Linked DNA regions of Saccharobesus litoralis. The protein of the gene in region 2 interacts with the protein of the main gene of each other region in a pairwise test. Links are inferred from orthologs where the notes say so. Each region holds a gene or a part of one and is shown on either strand. Other genes may lie near its edges.

Region 1 (6,552 bases), 960 kb from region 2 along the record:
CTAAAGATTTACAAAGCGAAAACTTGCTGGTTTACCCTGTAGCCAACAATAGATTAGATGTGTTTAAGCACTTTCTTAATCCTGTTAACACTCAACCTAAATCAGTTAAAAAAGTCGACCAAACGTTAATGATATTGCAAATGGTCACCGCTGACATGGGCGTGGCAGTATTGCCCAATTGGGCTGTGCACGAATACGAAAGTCAAAATTTGATCGCAACGGCGTCGTTAGGTAAAGACGGTGTGCAAAGTGAGTTGTTTGCTGCGATAAAACGCCGCGATAAGTCAAAAGGCTATATTCAATCATTTTTTGAGATTAGCCGGCAAACCAGTGTCGAAAACTTACCTCAGGTTACCCTCTCGACAAGTAGCGAATAACAGCGGCTAATTAACAAATAAAGGTTTTTGTTCTGAGAAAATCAAGCCTATAATCATTACACAACTAATATCTAATTTTGCTTATGCAGAACCTCGAGAACCATTTTATTATCGCCATGCCCACCATGAAAGATCCGTATTTTTCTAAAACGGTTACCTATATTTGTGAGCATAATGATGAAGGCGCAATGGGATTAGTCATTAACCAACCTGTTGATATCAAACTCGATTCACTGCTCAAACAAATAAAAATTGATGTTAGTGCTGATAATTTAACCGACACCCCTGTCTATGCCGGTGGACCAGTAGGTACTGAGCGCGGCTTTGTTTTGCATAGAAGCGAAGCTGAAAATGAATGGGCAAGCTCAATCAATATATCGAAAGAATTAAGTCTAACCACCTCAAAAGATATTTTACAAGCGATAGGCGCTGATTTAGGCCCACAAGATTATCTCATTACGCTCGGTTACGCTGGCTGGTCAGCTGGCCAGTTAGAAAAAGAACTACAAGAAAACTCATGGTTAACGATAGAAGCTGACAGCGACATCATTTTTAAACAACCCATTCACAAACGTTGGGAAGCCGCCACCGAAAAGTTAGGCTTCAATCCATGGCAAATATCTAGCGACGTAGGCCACGCCTAAGCGTATAATTCACTTAAATAGACTATTTTTCATTTTCACATGTCCAATGACAAACAAGGCCAACGTCTGATCATGGCGTTCGACTTTGGCGTAAAAAGTATCGGGATCGCCACAGGCCAAGAAATTACGGGTACGGCTAATCCATTACAAAGTATAAAAGCACGCGACGGCATTCCTGATTGGCAAGAGCTAGGCAAAATAATTAATGAGTGGCGACCAGACCTATTATTAGTGGGGTTACCATTAAACATGGATGGCACCGAGCAAGAGCTCACTCATAGAGCGAAAAAATTTGCGAATCGTTTACATGGCCGTTTTGGCTTTCCTGTCGACACTTGGGATGAACGCTTAACAACCGTGGACGCTAAAGCGCAACTTTTTGATCAAGGAGGCTACCGTAATTTACAAAAAGATAAAGTGGATGCTTTATCAGCAAAATTAATCCTTGAATCATGGTTTGAAAACCAGTACTAATTACAATGGTCTTCTCGCTTAGATTTTAACCTTTTGATTCCACTATTTTGTTCAGTATTGTTTTAATAAAAATGGTTTTGTTCAAAATAGTTATTGCGACAAGCTAAGCCATTTACATTGTCACTATTTTGACATACTTGTAGAGTTAACTGATTAGCACGCTCAAGATACAATACCATCGGTTTCATTTGGAACGTAAAACCTGTAGTCAAAACCTCAACGAGAAGAGAAAAACACCGTAGGGATAACGAGTTAAACTGTATGCCAGACAACCATTTATTTGACGCTGACGTTATCATTGTAGGTGGCGGAATAGTAGGCGCAGCCACCGCATTACAATTAAAACAACAGCAGCCAAAACTAAAAATACTTTTGCTAGAAAAAGAACCCGCCTTAGCAAAACATCAAACGGGCCGCAACAGCGGCGTGATCCATGCTGGTGTTTATTACCAGCCCGGCAGCTTGAAGGCGCAATTTTGTAAACAAGGCTCGGCAGACATCAAGCAATTTTGTCATCAGCACGATATTCCTTTTAATCAATGCGGAAAGCTGATTGTTGCCACTAATTCATTAGAACTAGTCCGTTTAAAAGCCTTGGCTGAGCGTTGTCAAAAAAATCAATTAGCCTACCAATGGCTAGAGTCAGAAGAATTAGCGGTCCGAGAGCCCAATATTACAGGTTTAGCGGCTCTACTAATCACTGACACGGCTATTGTGGATTACACATTAGTCACGCAAGCCATGATGGAAGATTTTGTTGAATGGGGCGGCGAATATTGGCTAGATTGCAAAGTACAAAACATCAATGAACTTAGCGATTGCGTAGAAGTGTTTACCAGTCAAGGACGATTTAAAACACGCTATTTAATTTGTTGTGCTGGTGTAATGGCGGATCGATTAGCACAAATGGCAGGACTAGAATTAGATTTCCAAATCGTTCCCTTTAGAGGTGAATACTATCGACTCGACAATAAACACAATCAAGTTGTAAAACACTTGATATACCCAGTGCCGGATCCAGATTTGCCTTTTCTTGGCATCCACTTAACAAGGATGATAGACGGAACCGTGACAGTCGGGCCAAATGCAGTATTAGGCTGGAAGCGTGAAGGTTACAAAAAATTCAACTTTAGTTGGCAAGATACCAAACAAATTATTGGCTTTAAAGGCTTCTGGAAAGTGCTAGGCCGTTACTATCGCAGCGCTTATAGTGAGCTAATGAATACTTGGTTTAAAGTGTTATATCTAAAACAAGTGAAAAAATATTGCCCGTCCATTAACAAAGATGACTTATTGCCTTATCCAACTGGCATCCGCGCGCAAGCCGTTAGCCAAGATGGTCAACTTATTCACGACTTTCTATTTAAAAATACACAGCGCACTTTACATGTTTGTAACGCACCATCACCGGCGGCTACCTCAAGCATGCCTATTGGCCGACATATTATTAGTGAGCTCAATAAACTAATCCAAAATACGCAAGAACTTAAACAAAGTGAATAAGCATTGTTTAATTCATTCTAAGCAAAAAAGCTTGATGTATTAAGGGTTTAACATAAGCTCTGATAAACTTATAAGCATAAGTATTTGCCAGCTGGATCGGCAAATACTTACCGATAACTCGGATCCACATAAAAAATTAACCAAGCTGTAATAGGGATTTTGGCGTCTAATAATCCAATCGCCTGTCCCTGAGTGTTAAAAGCGGATTTAATAACGAAATTACAGGAACATCTAATGAAAAAATTACTTTCAACTGCGCTTATTTCTTCAGCCATTTTAGCAAATTACGCGTTTGCAGATGGTCATGCTATTACCGAAAAAGTTTATGTCTCTGGTGGTGGTGCTGGCGTTATTTTTGATGGCGACCGTAACATGGAAGATCCCATCACACCTTGGGGCGCAGTCGGCTTTCAATTTACTGAAAAATGGGCTGCCGAGCTAAACTACATTTATTCAGAAGCAGACGTACCGCATGCTAAAGGTTCAACCGAATTTGATATTGCTTCATTGTTGGCCATTCACAGCTATAAAGGCGCGTTAAACGACGGTATTAACGCCCGCGTAGGTTTAGCCAAATACAACTTTGGTGGCTGGCCTGCAGGTAGTGAAGAAGCGCTACGCGCAGGTATTGGTTACGATAAATACCTAGATAACAACCTAGCTGTACGCGTTTTTGTTGATGCGCTATACAGCTTTGACGACGGTGAAATGGACTTTGTTCCAGGCATTGGCTTAAAGTATTCGTTTGGCGGACAATCAAAAGCATCAAGCAAACCTGTTGCTAAAAAGAAAGCTGAAAAAGCACCAGAGCCTAAGCGTGCAATTGCGCCAAAAGCAAAAACTGAAGTTGCGCCTATGGTTAAAGACGGTGATAACGACGGCATTATCGATGCGAAAGATATGTGTCCTAACACTGCCGCTAACATAAGCGTTGATAGCCGTGGTTGTGAATTAGACAGCGATAACGATGGTGTTGTTAACAGCAAAGACCGCTGTGTAAACACACCGCGCGGCGCCAAAGTTGACAGCATGGGTTGTCGTGTACAACTAGAAGAAGTCATTAACGTTAACTTAAACATTCAGTTTGCTAACAACAGCTTAGCAATTGACAGCAAATACCATGATGAACTAGCTAGTGTTGCTAAATACATGAAGCGTTACCCAGACGCTGATGTCGAAATTCAAGGTCACACTGATTCAATTGGTTCAGCTGCTTACAACCAAAAATTGTCAGAAAAACGTGCACAAGCGGTTGTTGACTATATCGAGAAAAACTTCAAAGTGAATGCAGCTAAAATTGTGGCCAAAGGCTACGGTGAAAAGCAACCTATCGCTGACAACATGGTTGCAGCAGGTCGCGCTAAAAACCGTCGCGTTGTTGCTGTAATTAAGTAATAGTCCAGAGCTAAGATAAAGTAATAAACTCAAGTGGTACAAGCCGCTTGAGTTTAAAACAGACACAAAAAAAGCGCCTATTGGCGCTTTTTTTATGAGTTAATATAAGACAATGAAAGCTTATATAGTCAAAGCGATCAAGTTTTAGGGGAAGCTGTCAAGCTTCGAAACCCCATGAGCATATGCTCTACTATGTGATTGGGGTGAGTAAGCGCTGACAATGAACCATAAGACTTGAGCGAGAAGACTATAATACTTTTGCTACTGCATCCGCGATATAATCAACATTAGTATTCGAAATACCTGCAATATTGATTCGGCTGCTACCCGCCATGTAGATTGCATCTTCGTTACGTAGGCGATCAATTTGCTCTTTATTAATGCCTAAGAAAGAGAACATACCGTTTTGACGTTCAATAAAGCTGAAGTCTTTCTCAACACCACGCTCATTCAACTTATTAACTAGCAATGTACGTAGGCCATTCATGCGAGAACACATTTCTTCAAGCTCTTCGTGCCATAACTTAGTTAATTCGGCATCTTTTAAAATTAGACCAACTAACGCCGCACCATAAGATGGTGGCATTGAATAAATACCGCGAGCAATACTTAATGCATTAGTTCGACAAGCTTCTGTTTTCTCTGCATTTTCAGATAAAAAGCTGATCATGCCTGTACGTTCACGATATAAACCAAAGTTTTTAGAACAAGAAGAGGCAATAATCATCTCAGGTACTTTAGCGAAAACTTCACGTACACCGGCAACATCTTCTTCTAAGTTTTTACCAAAACCTTGATAGGCAATATCAACAAAAGGCGTAAATCCACGTTCAACCGCTAAATCAGCTACTTGGGTCCATAACTCAGGTGTTAAATCTTCACCTGTTGGGTTATGACAACAGCCATGTAGTAAGACAATATCGTCTTTACCTAGCTTAGAGAAAGTCTCAAGCATTTCGTCGGCTTTAAGTTTACTGTTTGCTGTATCGTAATATGGGTAATTTTTTAAATTTAGGCCAGCAGACTTCATTAATGGCACATGGTTAGCCCAAGTCGGATCACTTGCCCAAACTGTTGCGTTAGGGTTTGATTTTGCAATTAGCTCTGAACCGATACGCAATGAGCCAGTACCGCCTGGAGCTTGAATTGAAACGAAACGATCAGTATTACCTTGCTCACCTAAAAGTAAGTTAGTCATGCCTGAAAGAAAATCTGCATTACCTTGAGGTGCGATATAAACTTTAGAGTCTTCACTCGCCGTTAGATTATCAATCGCTTTCTGTACCGCTTTTAAGATCGGGGTTTTACCATCTTCAGTTTTGTAAACACCAACGCCAAGGTCAACCTTGTTTGGGTTAGGATCTTGACGACAAGCTGCTGCGATACCTAGAAGTGGATCAGGAGGAAGAATCTCTAATGATTCAAACATGCTATTATTCCTTCGACAAATTAGCTTCAAAATTTTCGGTGCGTAGAATACAGCAAAATGCATAATTTCGCAGCAATTTTGTCATCACAAAGCCGTAATAATTAGCCTATCGTTTTTACCAAGTGAGTAAAACGGAAAAAGCAATCAAACAATACAAGCTTGCCATTAAATAATTAAGCTTAGCGCTAATTGTGTTGTTCGTTAGCCACTGCCGCAGTTTATTTATGGTAAATACAACCTGAGTAAACCAAAAACCATCAATCAGCCAAGGGGTGGCAACAAGTATAAACGCTGTTAGCCAATTCAAGCTATCTATTGCCACAAACTGTGAAAATAATGCCGTAAAAAACACCGCCGATTTAGGGTTAAGGAACGCCATGAAAAACCCATTACGCAATGCCTGAAAAAGCGAGCTTTGTGTGGTGGTTTGAGAACTTATTACGGTACTTGTTTGCGGGCTTTGGTGGGTATTAAGTTGCGAATTAGGCCGAATGTAGGTTTGTTGTTTGCCAGAGTCACTCTGCAGCACAGAACTTGTCTGTGATTGGCGTTGGCAGAAACAAGCATAAGCTAACCAAAATAGAAAAATGGCCCCTAACAGTTGAATAAATTTAAACAAAAAAGGGAAATTGGCCAATAACGCACTTAGGCCAAATACACTCGCTAACGCCCAAATAGCTATCCCTGTTGCGTGGCCCCAAGCGGCGGCAATACCATGATAGCGCGAGTT
Region 2 (7,824 bases):
GCAAACCGATAAAGATGCCGTTCACTTTGCCGATTTAACCATGCGGCGTATGCTGCTTGATCCCATTCTTAAAGGGTATTACCCACAAGAACATTTAGACCGTGCTTGGATGTTTATGCCTAACTATAGCCCACAAGAGTTAGCCGATATTCATGCCCCTATCGACTTTATTGGCGTAAATAACTATTCACGCGATATTGTCTCTTACTCACCTTGGTTTTTAGGCCACAATTTCATGCCGAGTTATACCGTACATGCCCCCGAACAAGAATATGAAGAAAACGGCAAGCAATACACCGCCATGGGCTGGGAGATATACCCAGATTCATTATATGAAATTTTGATGTTACTAAAGGACGAGTACAACAACCCCAAAGTATATATTACTGAGAATGGCGCGGCATTTAATGACGTGCTCAGTCGTGGTCGAGTTCACGACACCAAACGAGTGGATTTTTATCAAAGATATATGCAATCACTCTCTAAAGCGATTGATCAAGGAAGCAACTGTGCGGGTTATTTTGCTTGGTCATTTTTAGATAACTTTGAATGGCACGAGGGCTATAAAAAACGTTTTGGTATTGTTCATGTCGATTACGCTAACCAAAAACGTACAATAAAAGACAGTGGGTATTGGTTTAGGGATCTACAAGCGAGTCGACGCTAGCGGTTAATTTAAACAAGCCTTTTTTTGCCAATTAGGTACAATAGCGCCTCTTAACAAACTAGGTAGGTTTTTCATGGCAAAGATAGGTGTTTTTAATACGCTAAAAGCAATTCGCCAAGTCGAATTTGGATTCTTTTTGGATGGTGGAGATGAAGGCGACATATTGCTTCCCAATCGCTATGTACCGAAAGATCTGCAAATTGACGATGAAATTGAAGTTTTTCTTTACCTAGATTCAGAAGACCGTGTAGTGGCGACAACACAAAAGCCTCTCGCTAAGCTCAAAGAGTGTGCCTATTTAGAGTGTGTTGATGTAAACAAAATAGGCGCCTTTTTGAATTGGGGTTTAGCCAAAGACTTAATGGTGCCTTATAGCGAGCAAAAAAAACGCATGGAGCCAGGCCAACGCTATCTTGTGTACTTGTACCTAGACAAGGTTGACCAACGCATTACCGCCACCGCCAAAGTCAATAAATACCTGACAGACTCTGGTGCAAGTTTAAAAGCCAACCAAGAAGTTGATTTATTGGTCGGTGAAAAAACGGATTTAGGTTACAAATGTGTCGTGAATAACTTCTGCTGGGGTATGATCTTTTACTCTGATGCAAAAGACAAAAATCTACGTCTTGGCCAAAAACTAAAGGCCTATGTTAAACGCGTTCGTGAAGATGGCCGAGTTGACTTAAGCTTTAATAAACACGGCTTTGAGTCATTAGGTCCACTAGCTGAAAAGATTTTAGCCATTCTCAAGGATAACAAGGGCTATATGGCTATTTCAGATAAGAGTTCGCCAGAGTTGATTAAAAAAGTATTTGGTTGCAGCAAACGTGAATTTAAAATGGCGATCGGCAGTTTATACAAAAACCGCCAGATCTTGTTAGATAAGCAATCTATCCGTTTAGCTGATAAGTAACCTACACCGCCCCCGCTCGCTCAGATTTTGCACTTCAATGTCTGAGCGGGAAGACTAGATCAAGTTAAAAGGAACTATTCAGTGTCTGAAACCGCGAGCAACTAGCCATCTATCAGTGACAACATATAAAAGTTGTTGCAAGACGAGATTTGGCTTCCAAGCCCCTACTTTTGGTAGTCTTGCTTTGGGTGTTTTGCTAGCATACTCACTAGCATAAATGCTCATCTACAGGGTTCGGTTTGCAGGCTTGTAGGCGAGACTTTAGTCTTGCTCTTTTGGGTTAGGTTTGCAGGCTCAGCAAGCATAAATGCTCGCCTACAGGGTTAGGTTTGCAGGCTTGTAGGCGAGACTTTAGTCTTGCTCTTTAGGGTTAGGTTTACAGGCTCAGCAAGCATAAATGCTCGCCTACAGGGTTAGGTTTTCAGGCTTGTAGGCGAGACTTTAGTCTTGCTCTTTTGGGTTAGGTTTGCAGGCTCAGCAAGCATAAATGCTCGCCTACAGGGTTAGGTTTTCAGGCTTGTAGGCGAGACTTTAGTCTTGCTCTTTTGGGTTAGGTTTGCAGGCTCAGTAAGCATAAATGCTCGCCTACAGGGTTAGGTTTGCAGGCTCACAAGCATAAATGTTCTACAAAAAATTTGTTTTTTGAAAGCTATTTTTCCACAAATAGTCGTTGAATGACCTTCAGCGAAGATATGAAACAACCTCTGGCTTATCAATTTCGTTACGCTGAATAAATCGTTTCAATAATCACTAATGCAACCAATCCCAACTCACGGGTTGAAAACGGTTAACCGGACAAGATAGTTTTTGTCTGGGTACGCCCGCTTCCATAAAAACACGGCCGCTACATTGAAAACCACCTTTGCGGCAGCTCTCAACATGGGCAATATCGGCACAAATAGTCAAAACATCAAAGTTTTTACGCTGAGCTATTTCCGCTAACGCTTTAAATACCTCATCCGCCGCGTTGGTTTTACGGCGAGAAGCTATCACCGCTACTCGGCTTAAATAACCGTCAGGGCATAATCGTCCGGTGGCAACGGGTAACTCGTCATCGTACAGTACGACGTGGTCCGATACCGAGTCTACCTCATCAAATTCAACCGCTCTGGGTATCCGCCATTCGTAAACGAATACCGTACTACGAATGTCTTTAATTACTTTGGCTATTTGCTGCCAGCTAGAATGTTCAATCCGCGTCATTAGTCATTCAAAGTGTATAAAAAACCTTGATTGACCAGTCTAGTTAAAAGATCGAGATTTTCTCGCTTGGTTTGGAACTTTTTTAACTGGTCGGATGAGTATAGATTTTGACCCGTAATCAGTTGTATTAAATCCTGAGAAACCCCATCAATATTGAGCTTTTCACCATTGACATATAAACTATCGGCAACTACCAGTGTTCTTAATCCCCCTAGTTTTCGCCATTGTTCATCCATATCCAACATACTTTGTATGTCATCAATTTGATAATGCGGTTCAGGTTGATGAATATCCAAATCATGTTTTGCCGTACTGAGGTACTCACCTAACCATAAATTGAACTTTTCATCATCTTCAATACAGGCTTGCATCAGTTGTTTGATCGCAGCTTTATCCGCTGAACTCACTTGACCTCGGTTTTTCTCATCAACGGCAATCAAGTTTGGATCAGCATAACGTTGTTTAAAACATTCTTCGGCTAATGCAAAATCGGCAAATGATGAAATAAAGTCTTGTTGATTGGGCGCGCGAAAACCAACCGAGTAATTAAGCGCATTCTCGATGGCGTAACCTTCATGTGGACACCCAGGTGGAATATATAATACATCACCAGGTTCGAGTATTTGATCAATACAAGCTTCAAATCCTTCCACTTGCAATAGATCAGGGTGAGGGATTTTGTCTTGCACAGTCTGACGCTCTCCCACTCGCCAGTGGCGTTTGCCCATTCCCTGAATAATAAACACGTCATACTGATCTAAATGTGGCCCTACTCCACCATTTGGCGTGGAAAAACTCACCATTAAATCATCAATTCGCCAATTAGGTATAAAGCGAAACGCATCAACTAAATCAGCGCCTTCTTGCCACCAATGATCAACAGCTTGAACAAGTAAGGTCCAGCCCTGCTCACCAAATTCGCTGTAATCTTCAAATGGCCCATGTTCAACGTGCCAGCTTTCGCTTTTTTCCGTTATCTGCCGCGCGATAACGCGTGATTCGATTTCTTGCTCTGCTGCCAACCCTGCTAACTCGTCAGGCTCAATGGGATCTTGAAAATCAGTAAACAAACCTTTCAACAATACGGGTTTCTTTTGCCAATATTCGGTTAAAAATGCTTGTCGGTCAAAATGTGAGAGTTGATACATATTTGTACTCACCTACCCTTAACTACGATATAAAACTTTAATAATGTGATAGCCAAATTTGGTTTTAATAGGGCCTACGGGTTTGAGTAACTCAGCTTCAAAAACCGCTTTTTCAAACGGCTTAACCATTACGCCCCGACTAAACTCGCCAAGGTGACCACCTTTTTTCGCGGTGGGGCAATTAGAGTAACGACGGGCTAAATTACCAAAGTCTTCACCTTTGTCAGCTTTTTGTTTGATCTCGTGAGCCAGTTTTTCATTACGAGTTAATATATGTAGGGCTGCGGCTTTAGTGTCTTTACCGAGCTGTCGACGCATTCTCATGTTGATTTGTTTCTCAATTATAATGGGGTTAACAAACTAGCTTTTTAGGGCGTATTCGTAGCGTTGTCTAAATTTGCTTAATTTTGGCGCAATCACCAAAGCACAATACGGCTCTTGTTGATGGCCAACAAAATAATGCTGATGATAATCTTCAGCTGGATAAAAAGGTTGAATGGCGGCCAATTCAGTAACGATAGGATCAAAAAACACATCACCAAGTTCAAATTCACTGATAGCTTGCTCTGCTAAACGCTTTTGCTTGTCATCATGATAAAAAATCACCGACCTATACTGACGACCAACGTCATTGCCTTGGCGATTTAATTGTGTTGGATCATGCAAACTAAAAAAGAAAGTCAGCAAGGCTTGAAAGCTGGTCTGCGTATCATCAAAAGTCACTTGCACAACCTCGGCATGTTCAGTTAAGCCTGAACAAACCGCTTTATAATTAGCCGTTTGTTCACTGCCGCCACAGTATCCTGAAATTGCACTTTCAACCCCTTTGATGGCGTTAAATGCAGCTTCAATACACCAAAAACACCCACCGCCGAACGTCGCTATTTGTTGTGCCATGTCTTAAATCCAATCTCTAATTTAGTCATTATTATAGCAAAGCGTTTATTGATAAATCTTGCCTTTATGCAACAACCAGCCTCCAATATGTTTACCTTTAGGATCGTGATGGGTCCAGTGGATGACTCCACCTTTTTTGTTCCATTCATAAACCCCGTAAAACGTCACGTCATCACCGACTTTCAACTGATTTAGGCGTGGGGCTAAATCAATATTGTGGGCGATTAATAAAGTTTGTTTAGTCGTTAATTGCACAATAAAACGTTGATGCTGACTGCCTTTAACATCATCTTTTAAAAGTCGAATAACCACGCCCTGCCCTTTGATCTGTAATTTTTTTGCTCGCTCTAAAAAGGCTTGCTGTAAGGCTTTGTCAGCTAACTGAACTTGACTATCGCTTAATACCGTAACGAGTTGCTTAGCTGACTGAGATTTAAATATATCAATTTGCGCATAACCAAGCGGAATAAAACACAATTGAATTAACAAAAAGAATTGAAAAAAGACTCGCGAAAACGGCCAACATCTCAAGTATGTAAAGGCGTAGCTAAGCGATGAAACAGGCATGCAGACATCCATTAAGCTTATTGTTATGATGAGCGCCATATTACCCTATTCAACCCTACGACAAAACATGCCACTATTTGCTCACGTAAATGAAAATGCCCACTTTTTCTCCATGAATGACGCTGCACATGACTGGAGCCGCACTTCAAACCACGCATTTGAATTGGAAGGTGTAAACTGGCCAAGCGTCGAACATTATTATCAAGCCATGCGCTTTAGCGATGAAAGCTACCGTGAACAAATACGCCAAGCCGATTTAAAACAAGCCATTAAACTCGGTAAAGCTTGGTTTAAGAAAAAGCGCAGCGATTGGAAAAAAGTCGAAACTGTCGTGATGACTCGCGCCCTGTATACTAAATTTAAAACCCACCCTGAGCTGAGTGATTCATTACTGGCAACGGGTGAAGAAAAATTGATTGAATCAAGCTTGTATGATCATTTTTGGGGGTGCGGCCGCGACCAAAGAGGCGACAATCACTATGGCCAGGTTTTAATGAATATTCGCGCTAAACTGCGCCAAGAAATAACGCCAAATACGCCAGAATAAACCCCAGCGTTATCAATAATTACCTATCAATAAGCGCAGGGATAAAGATTGAGCAACAAAAATCAATTTGGACTCATTCAGCTAATCCATTCACCTAATCCAATTCCTTCAACGGCCAAGTCACAATTCTGTCTTCAAAGTCTTCCATATCAATTTGATTGTCTTTAATCGTTTTACCGCGAATTGACATGCCAGCCTTGTGCATGGCAGTTTTTTTACCTTTATTTAATAGCGGGTGCCAGCTCGGAATATCTTTGCCCTCTTGTAAGCGACGATAGGTACAGCTGGGCGGCATATAAAAAACGTCTTTCAAATTATCCTTGGTTAATTTGACGCAATCTGGCACTAACTTTTGCCGTTTGCTGTAACAAGTACACACACAGGTTTTGTCGTTTATATATTGGCAAACAATATCTGTATAGGCCAATTGCTCGTCTTGATGGATCACTTCGGTCGTCTGCATGTCATCCGTTTCAGCGTCATCAATAAACTTATGTAAACAGCATTTGCCACATCCGTCACACAGGGCTTCCCATTCTTCATCGTTCATTTGCTCTAACGATTTGTGTTGCCAAAAATTAGGATCTAACGCCATCGACTACTCTACCTGTGTTACAAACTGATATTGCTCAGCTAAGGTGACAATCAGTTGATCACCACTATGCAAAGCCCCCACTCCCGCCGGCGTGCCTGTAATAACAACGTCACCCGGCAACAAGGTAAATTGTTGTGATATTTCAGCAATTAAATTAACAATACTGCGGATCATATGGCTGGTGTTACCTTGTTGGCGAATTTCACCATTCACTTCAAGGGCAATTGAGCAAGCTTGTGGATCGACAAAATCTTGTTTGGCAATAAAAGTTGATAAAGGACAAGAGCCATCAAACGATTTCGCGCGCTCCCATGGTTTACCCATCTTTTTCGCCTTTGCTTGTACATCACGCAAAGTTAGGTCTTGAGCGATGCCATAACCCCATATGGCTTGTGGCACTTGTGAGGCTTCAACTTTGCTTAATGGCGCTTGAATTAATACTGCTAATTCAGTCTCGTTATGACATTGGCCTAAATTTTTAGGAGTTGTAAAAGACGGCGATAAAGGCACGATCGCAGTATTAGGCTTCATGAATAACATGGCCTGTTCTGGGTCCACGTTACTGTTCATTTCCGCGATATGGTCTGCATAGTTTTGACCCACACAAACCACTTTACCAACAGGCAAATCAATGGATTTACCATCAAATGTTTGATGCTTGTATAACATTAGTTCACTTTTGGGTAAGCAATGCGATCAGACAAATAGCCAACCGTTGTCACAAAATAATAAGAACGGTTCCAATGCATCAGTACTTTGTAGTTGTCGTAGGCCAAATAGATACGGCCTTTTTCACCATCAGGGATCATCATTGCCGCTTTAATATCCACTTTAGGTAAGTCGCTTCCATCTGCGCGACGCACACCTAATGCTTGCCACTGGGCTAAGGTTTTTTCTGTTTTATTCCATTGCTCTAACCAATGGCTGCGACCGCGGGTTTTTTGTGGCACTGCATGTTCAAAATCAAACCCGCTTGGTACTTTAACCTGACGTCCCCAAGTTAAATCGTCATTCCAGCCTTCATTGGCAAGGTAATTTGCGGCACTGGCAAATACGTCTCCCATATTGCCCCAAACATCTTTTATGCCATCGCCATCATAATCAACCGCGTACGCTTTAAACGAACTTGGCATAAACTGCACTTGTCCCATGGCACCTGCCCATGAGCCTTTAAGCTTCTCATAGGGTACTTTTTCATATTGCAAAATATCGAGTGCATTCCATAGTTCTTTTTTAAAGAAAGCTTCACGGCGGCCATCAAAACATAAGGTCACCAAAGAAGAAATG

What was found.
Region 1: the proteins of C2869_RS16495 (region 2) and lhgO interact in binary tests that used the Escherichia coli proteins (3 or more experiments, as listed by UniProt). The link is inferred for Saccharobesus litoralis from one-to-one orthologs.

Annotation. Positions count from the first base shown.
Region 1 is NZ_CP026604.1:3,484,727-3,491,278, reverse strand. The notes cover bases 1,078-3,877. They hold lhgO (L-2-hydroxyglutarate oxidase), read left to right. Parts: upstream 1,078-1,756; coding sequence 1,757-2,998; downstream 2,999-3,877. Other genes in these bases: C2869_RS12470 (OmpA family protein), read left to right, coding at 3,233-3,877; C2869_RS22995 (hypothetical protein), read right to left, coding at 1,558-1,683; ruvX (Holliday junction resolvase RuvX), read left to right, coding at 1,078-1,495. Also shown: C2869_RS12490 (LysR substrate-binding domain-containing protein), read left to right, coding at 1-377; C2869_RS12485 (YqgE/AlgH family protein), read left to right, coding at 461-1,021; more of ruvX, read left to right, coding at 1,061-1,077; more of C2869_RS12470, read left to right, coding at 3,878-4,393; C2869_RS12465 (amino acid aminotransferase), read right to left, coding at 4,641-5,822; C2869_RS12460 (LysE family translocator), read right to left, coding at 5,938-6,552. UniProt on the Escherichia coli protein: Catalyzes the dehydrogenation of L-2-hydroxyglutarate (L2HG) to alpha-ketoglutarate and couples to the respiratory chain by feeding electrons from the reaction into the membrane quinone pool.
Region 2 is NZ_CP026604.1:4,439,968-4,447,791, forward strand. The notes cover bases 2,603-5,272. They hold C2869_RS16495 (peptidylprolyl isomerase), read right to left. Parts: upstream 4,256-5,272; coding sequence 3,950-4,255; downstream 2,603-3,949. Other genes in these bases: C2869_RS16485 (GNAT family N-acetyltransferase), read right to left, coding at 2,603-2,783; C2869_RS16490 (cupin domain-containing protein), read right to left, coding at 2,783-3,931; msrA (peptide-methionine (S)-S-oxide reductase MsrA), read right to left, coding at 4,292-4,828; C2869_RS16505 (DUF3465 domain-containing protein), read right to left, coding at 4,874-5,272. Also shown: C2869_RS16475 (GH1 family beta-glucosidase), read left to right, coding at 1-667; C2869_RS16480 (CvfB family protein), read left to right, coding at 741-1,580; more of C2869_RS16485, read right to left, coding at 2,331-2,602; more of C2869_RS16505, read right to left, coding at 5,273-5,395; C2869_RS16510 (NADAR family protein), read left to right, coding at 5,394-5,942; C2869_RS16515 (YcgN family cysteine cluster protein), read right to left, coding at 6,037-6,537; C2869_RS16520 (fumarylacetoacetate hydrolase family protein), read right to left, coding at 6,541-7,206; C2869_RS16525 (lytic murein transglycosylase), read right to left, coding at 7,206-7,824. UniProt on the Escherichia coli protein: PPIases accelerate the folding of proteins. It prefers amino acid residues with hydrophobic side chains like leucine and phenylalanine in the P1 position of the peptides substrates.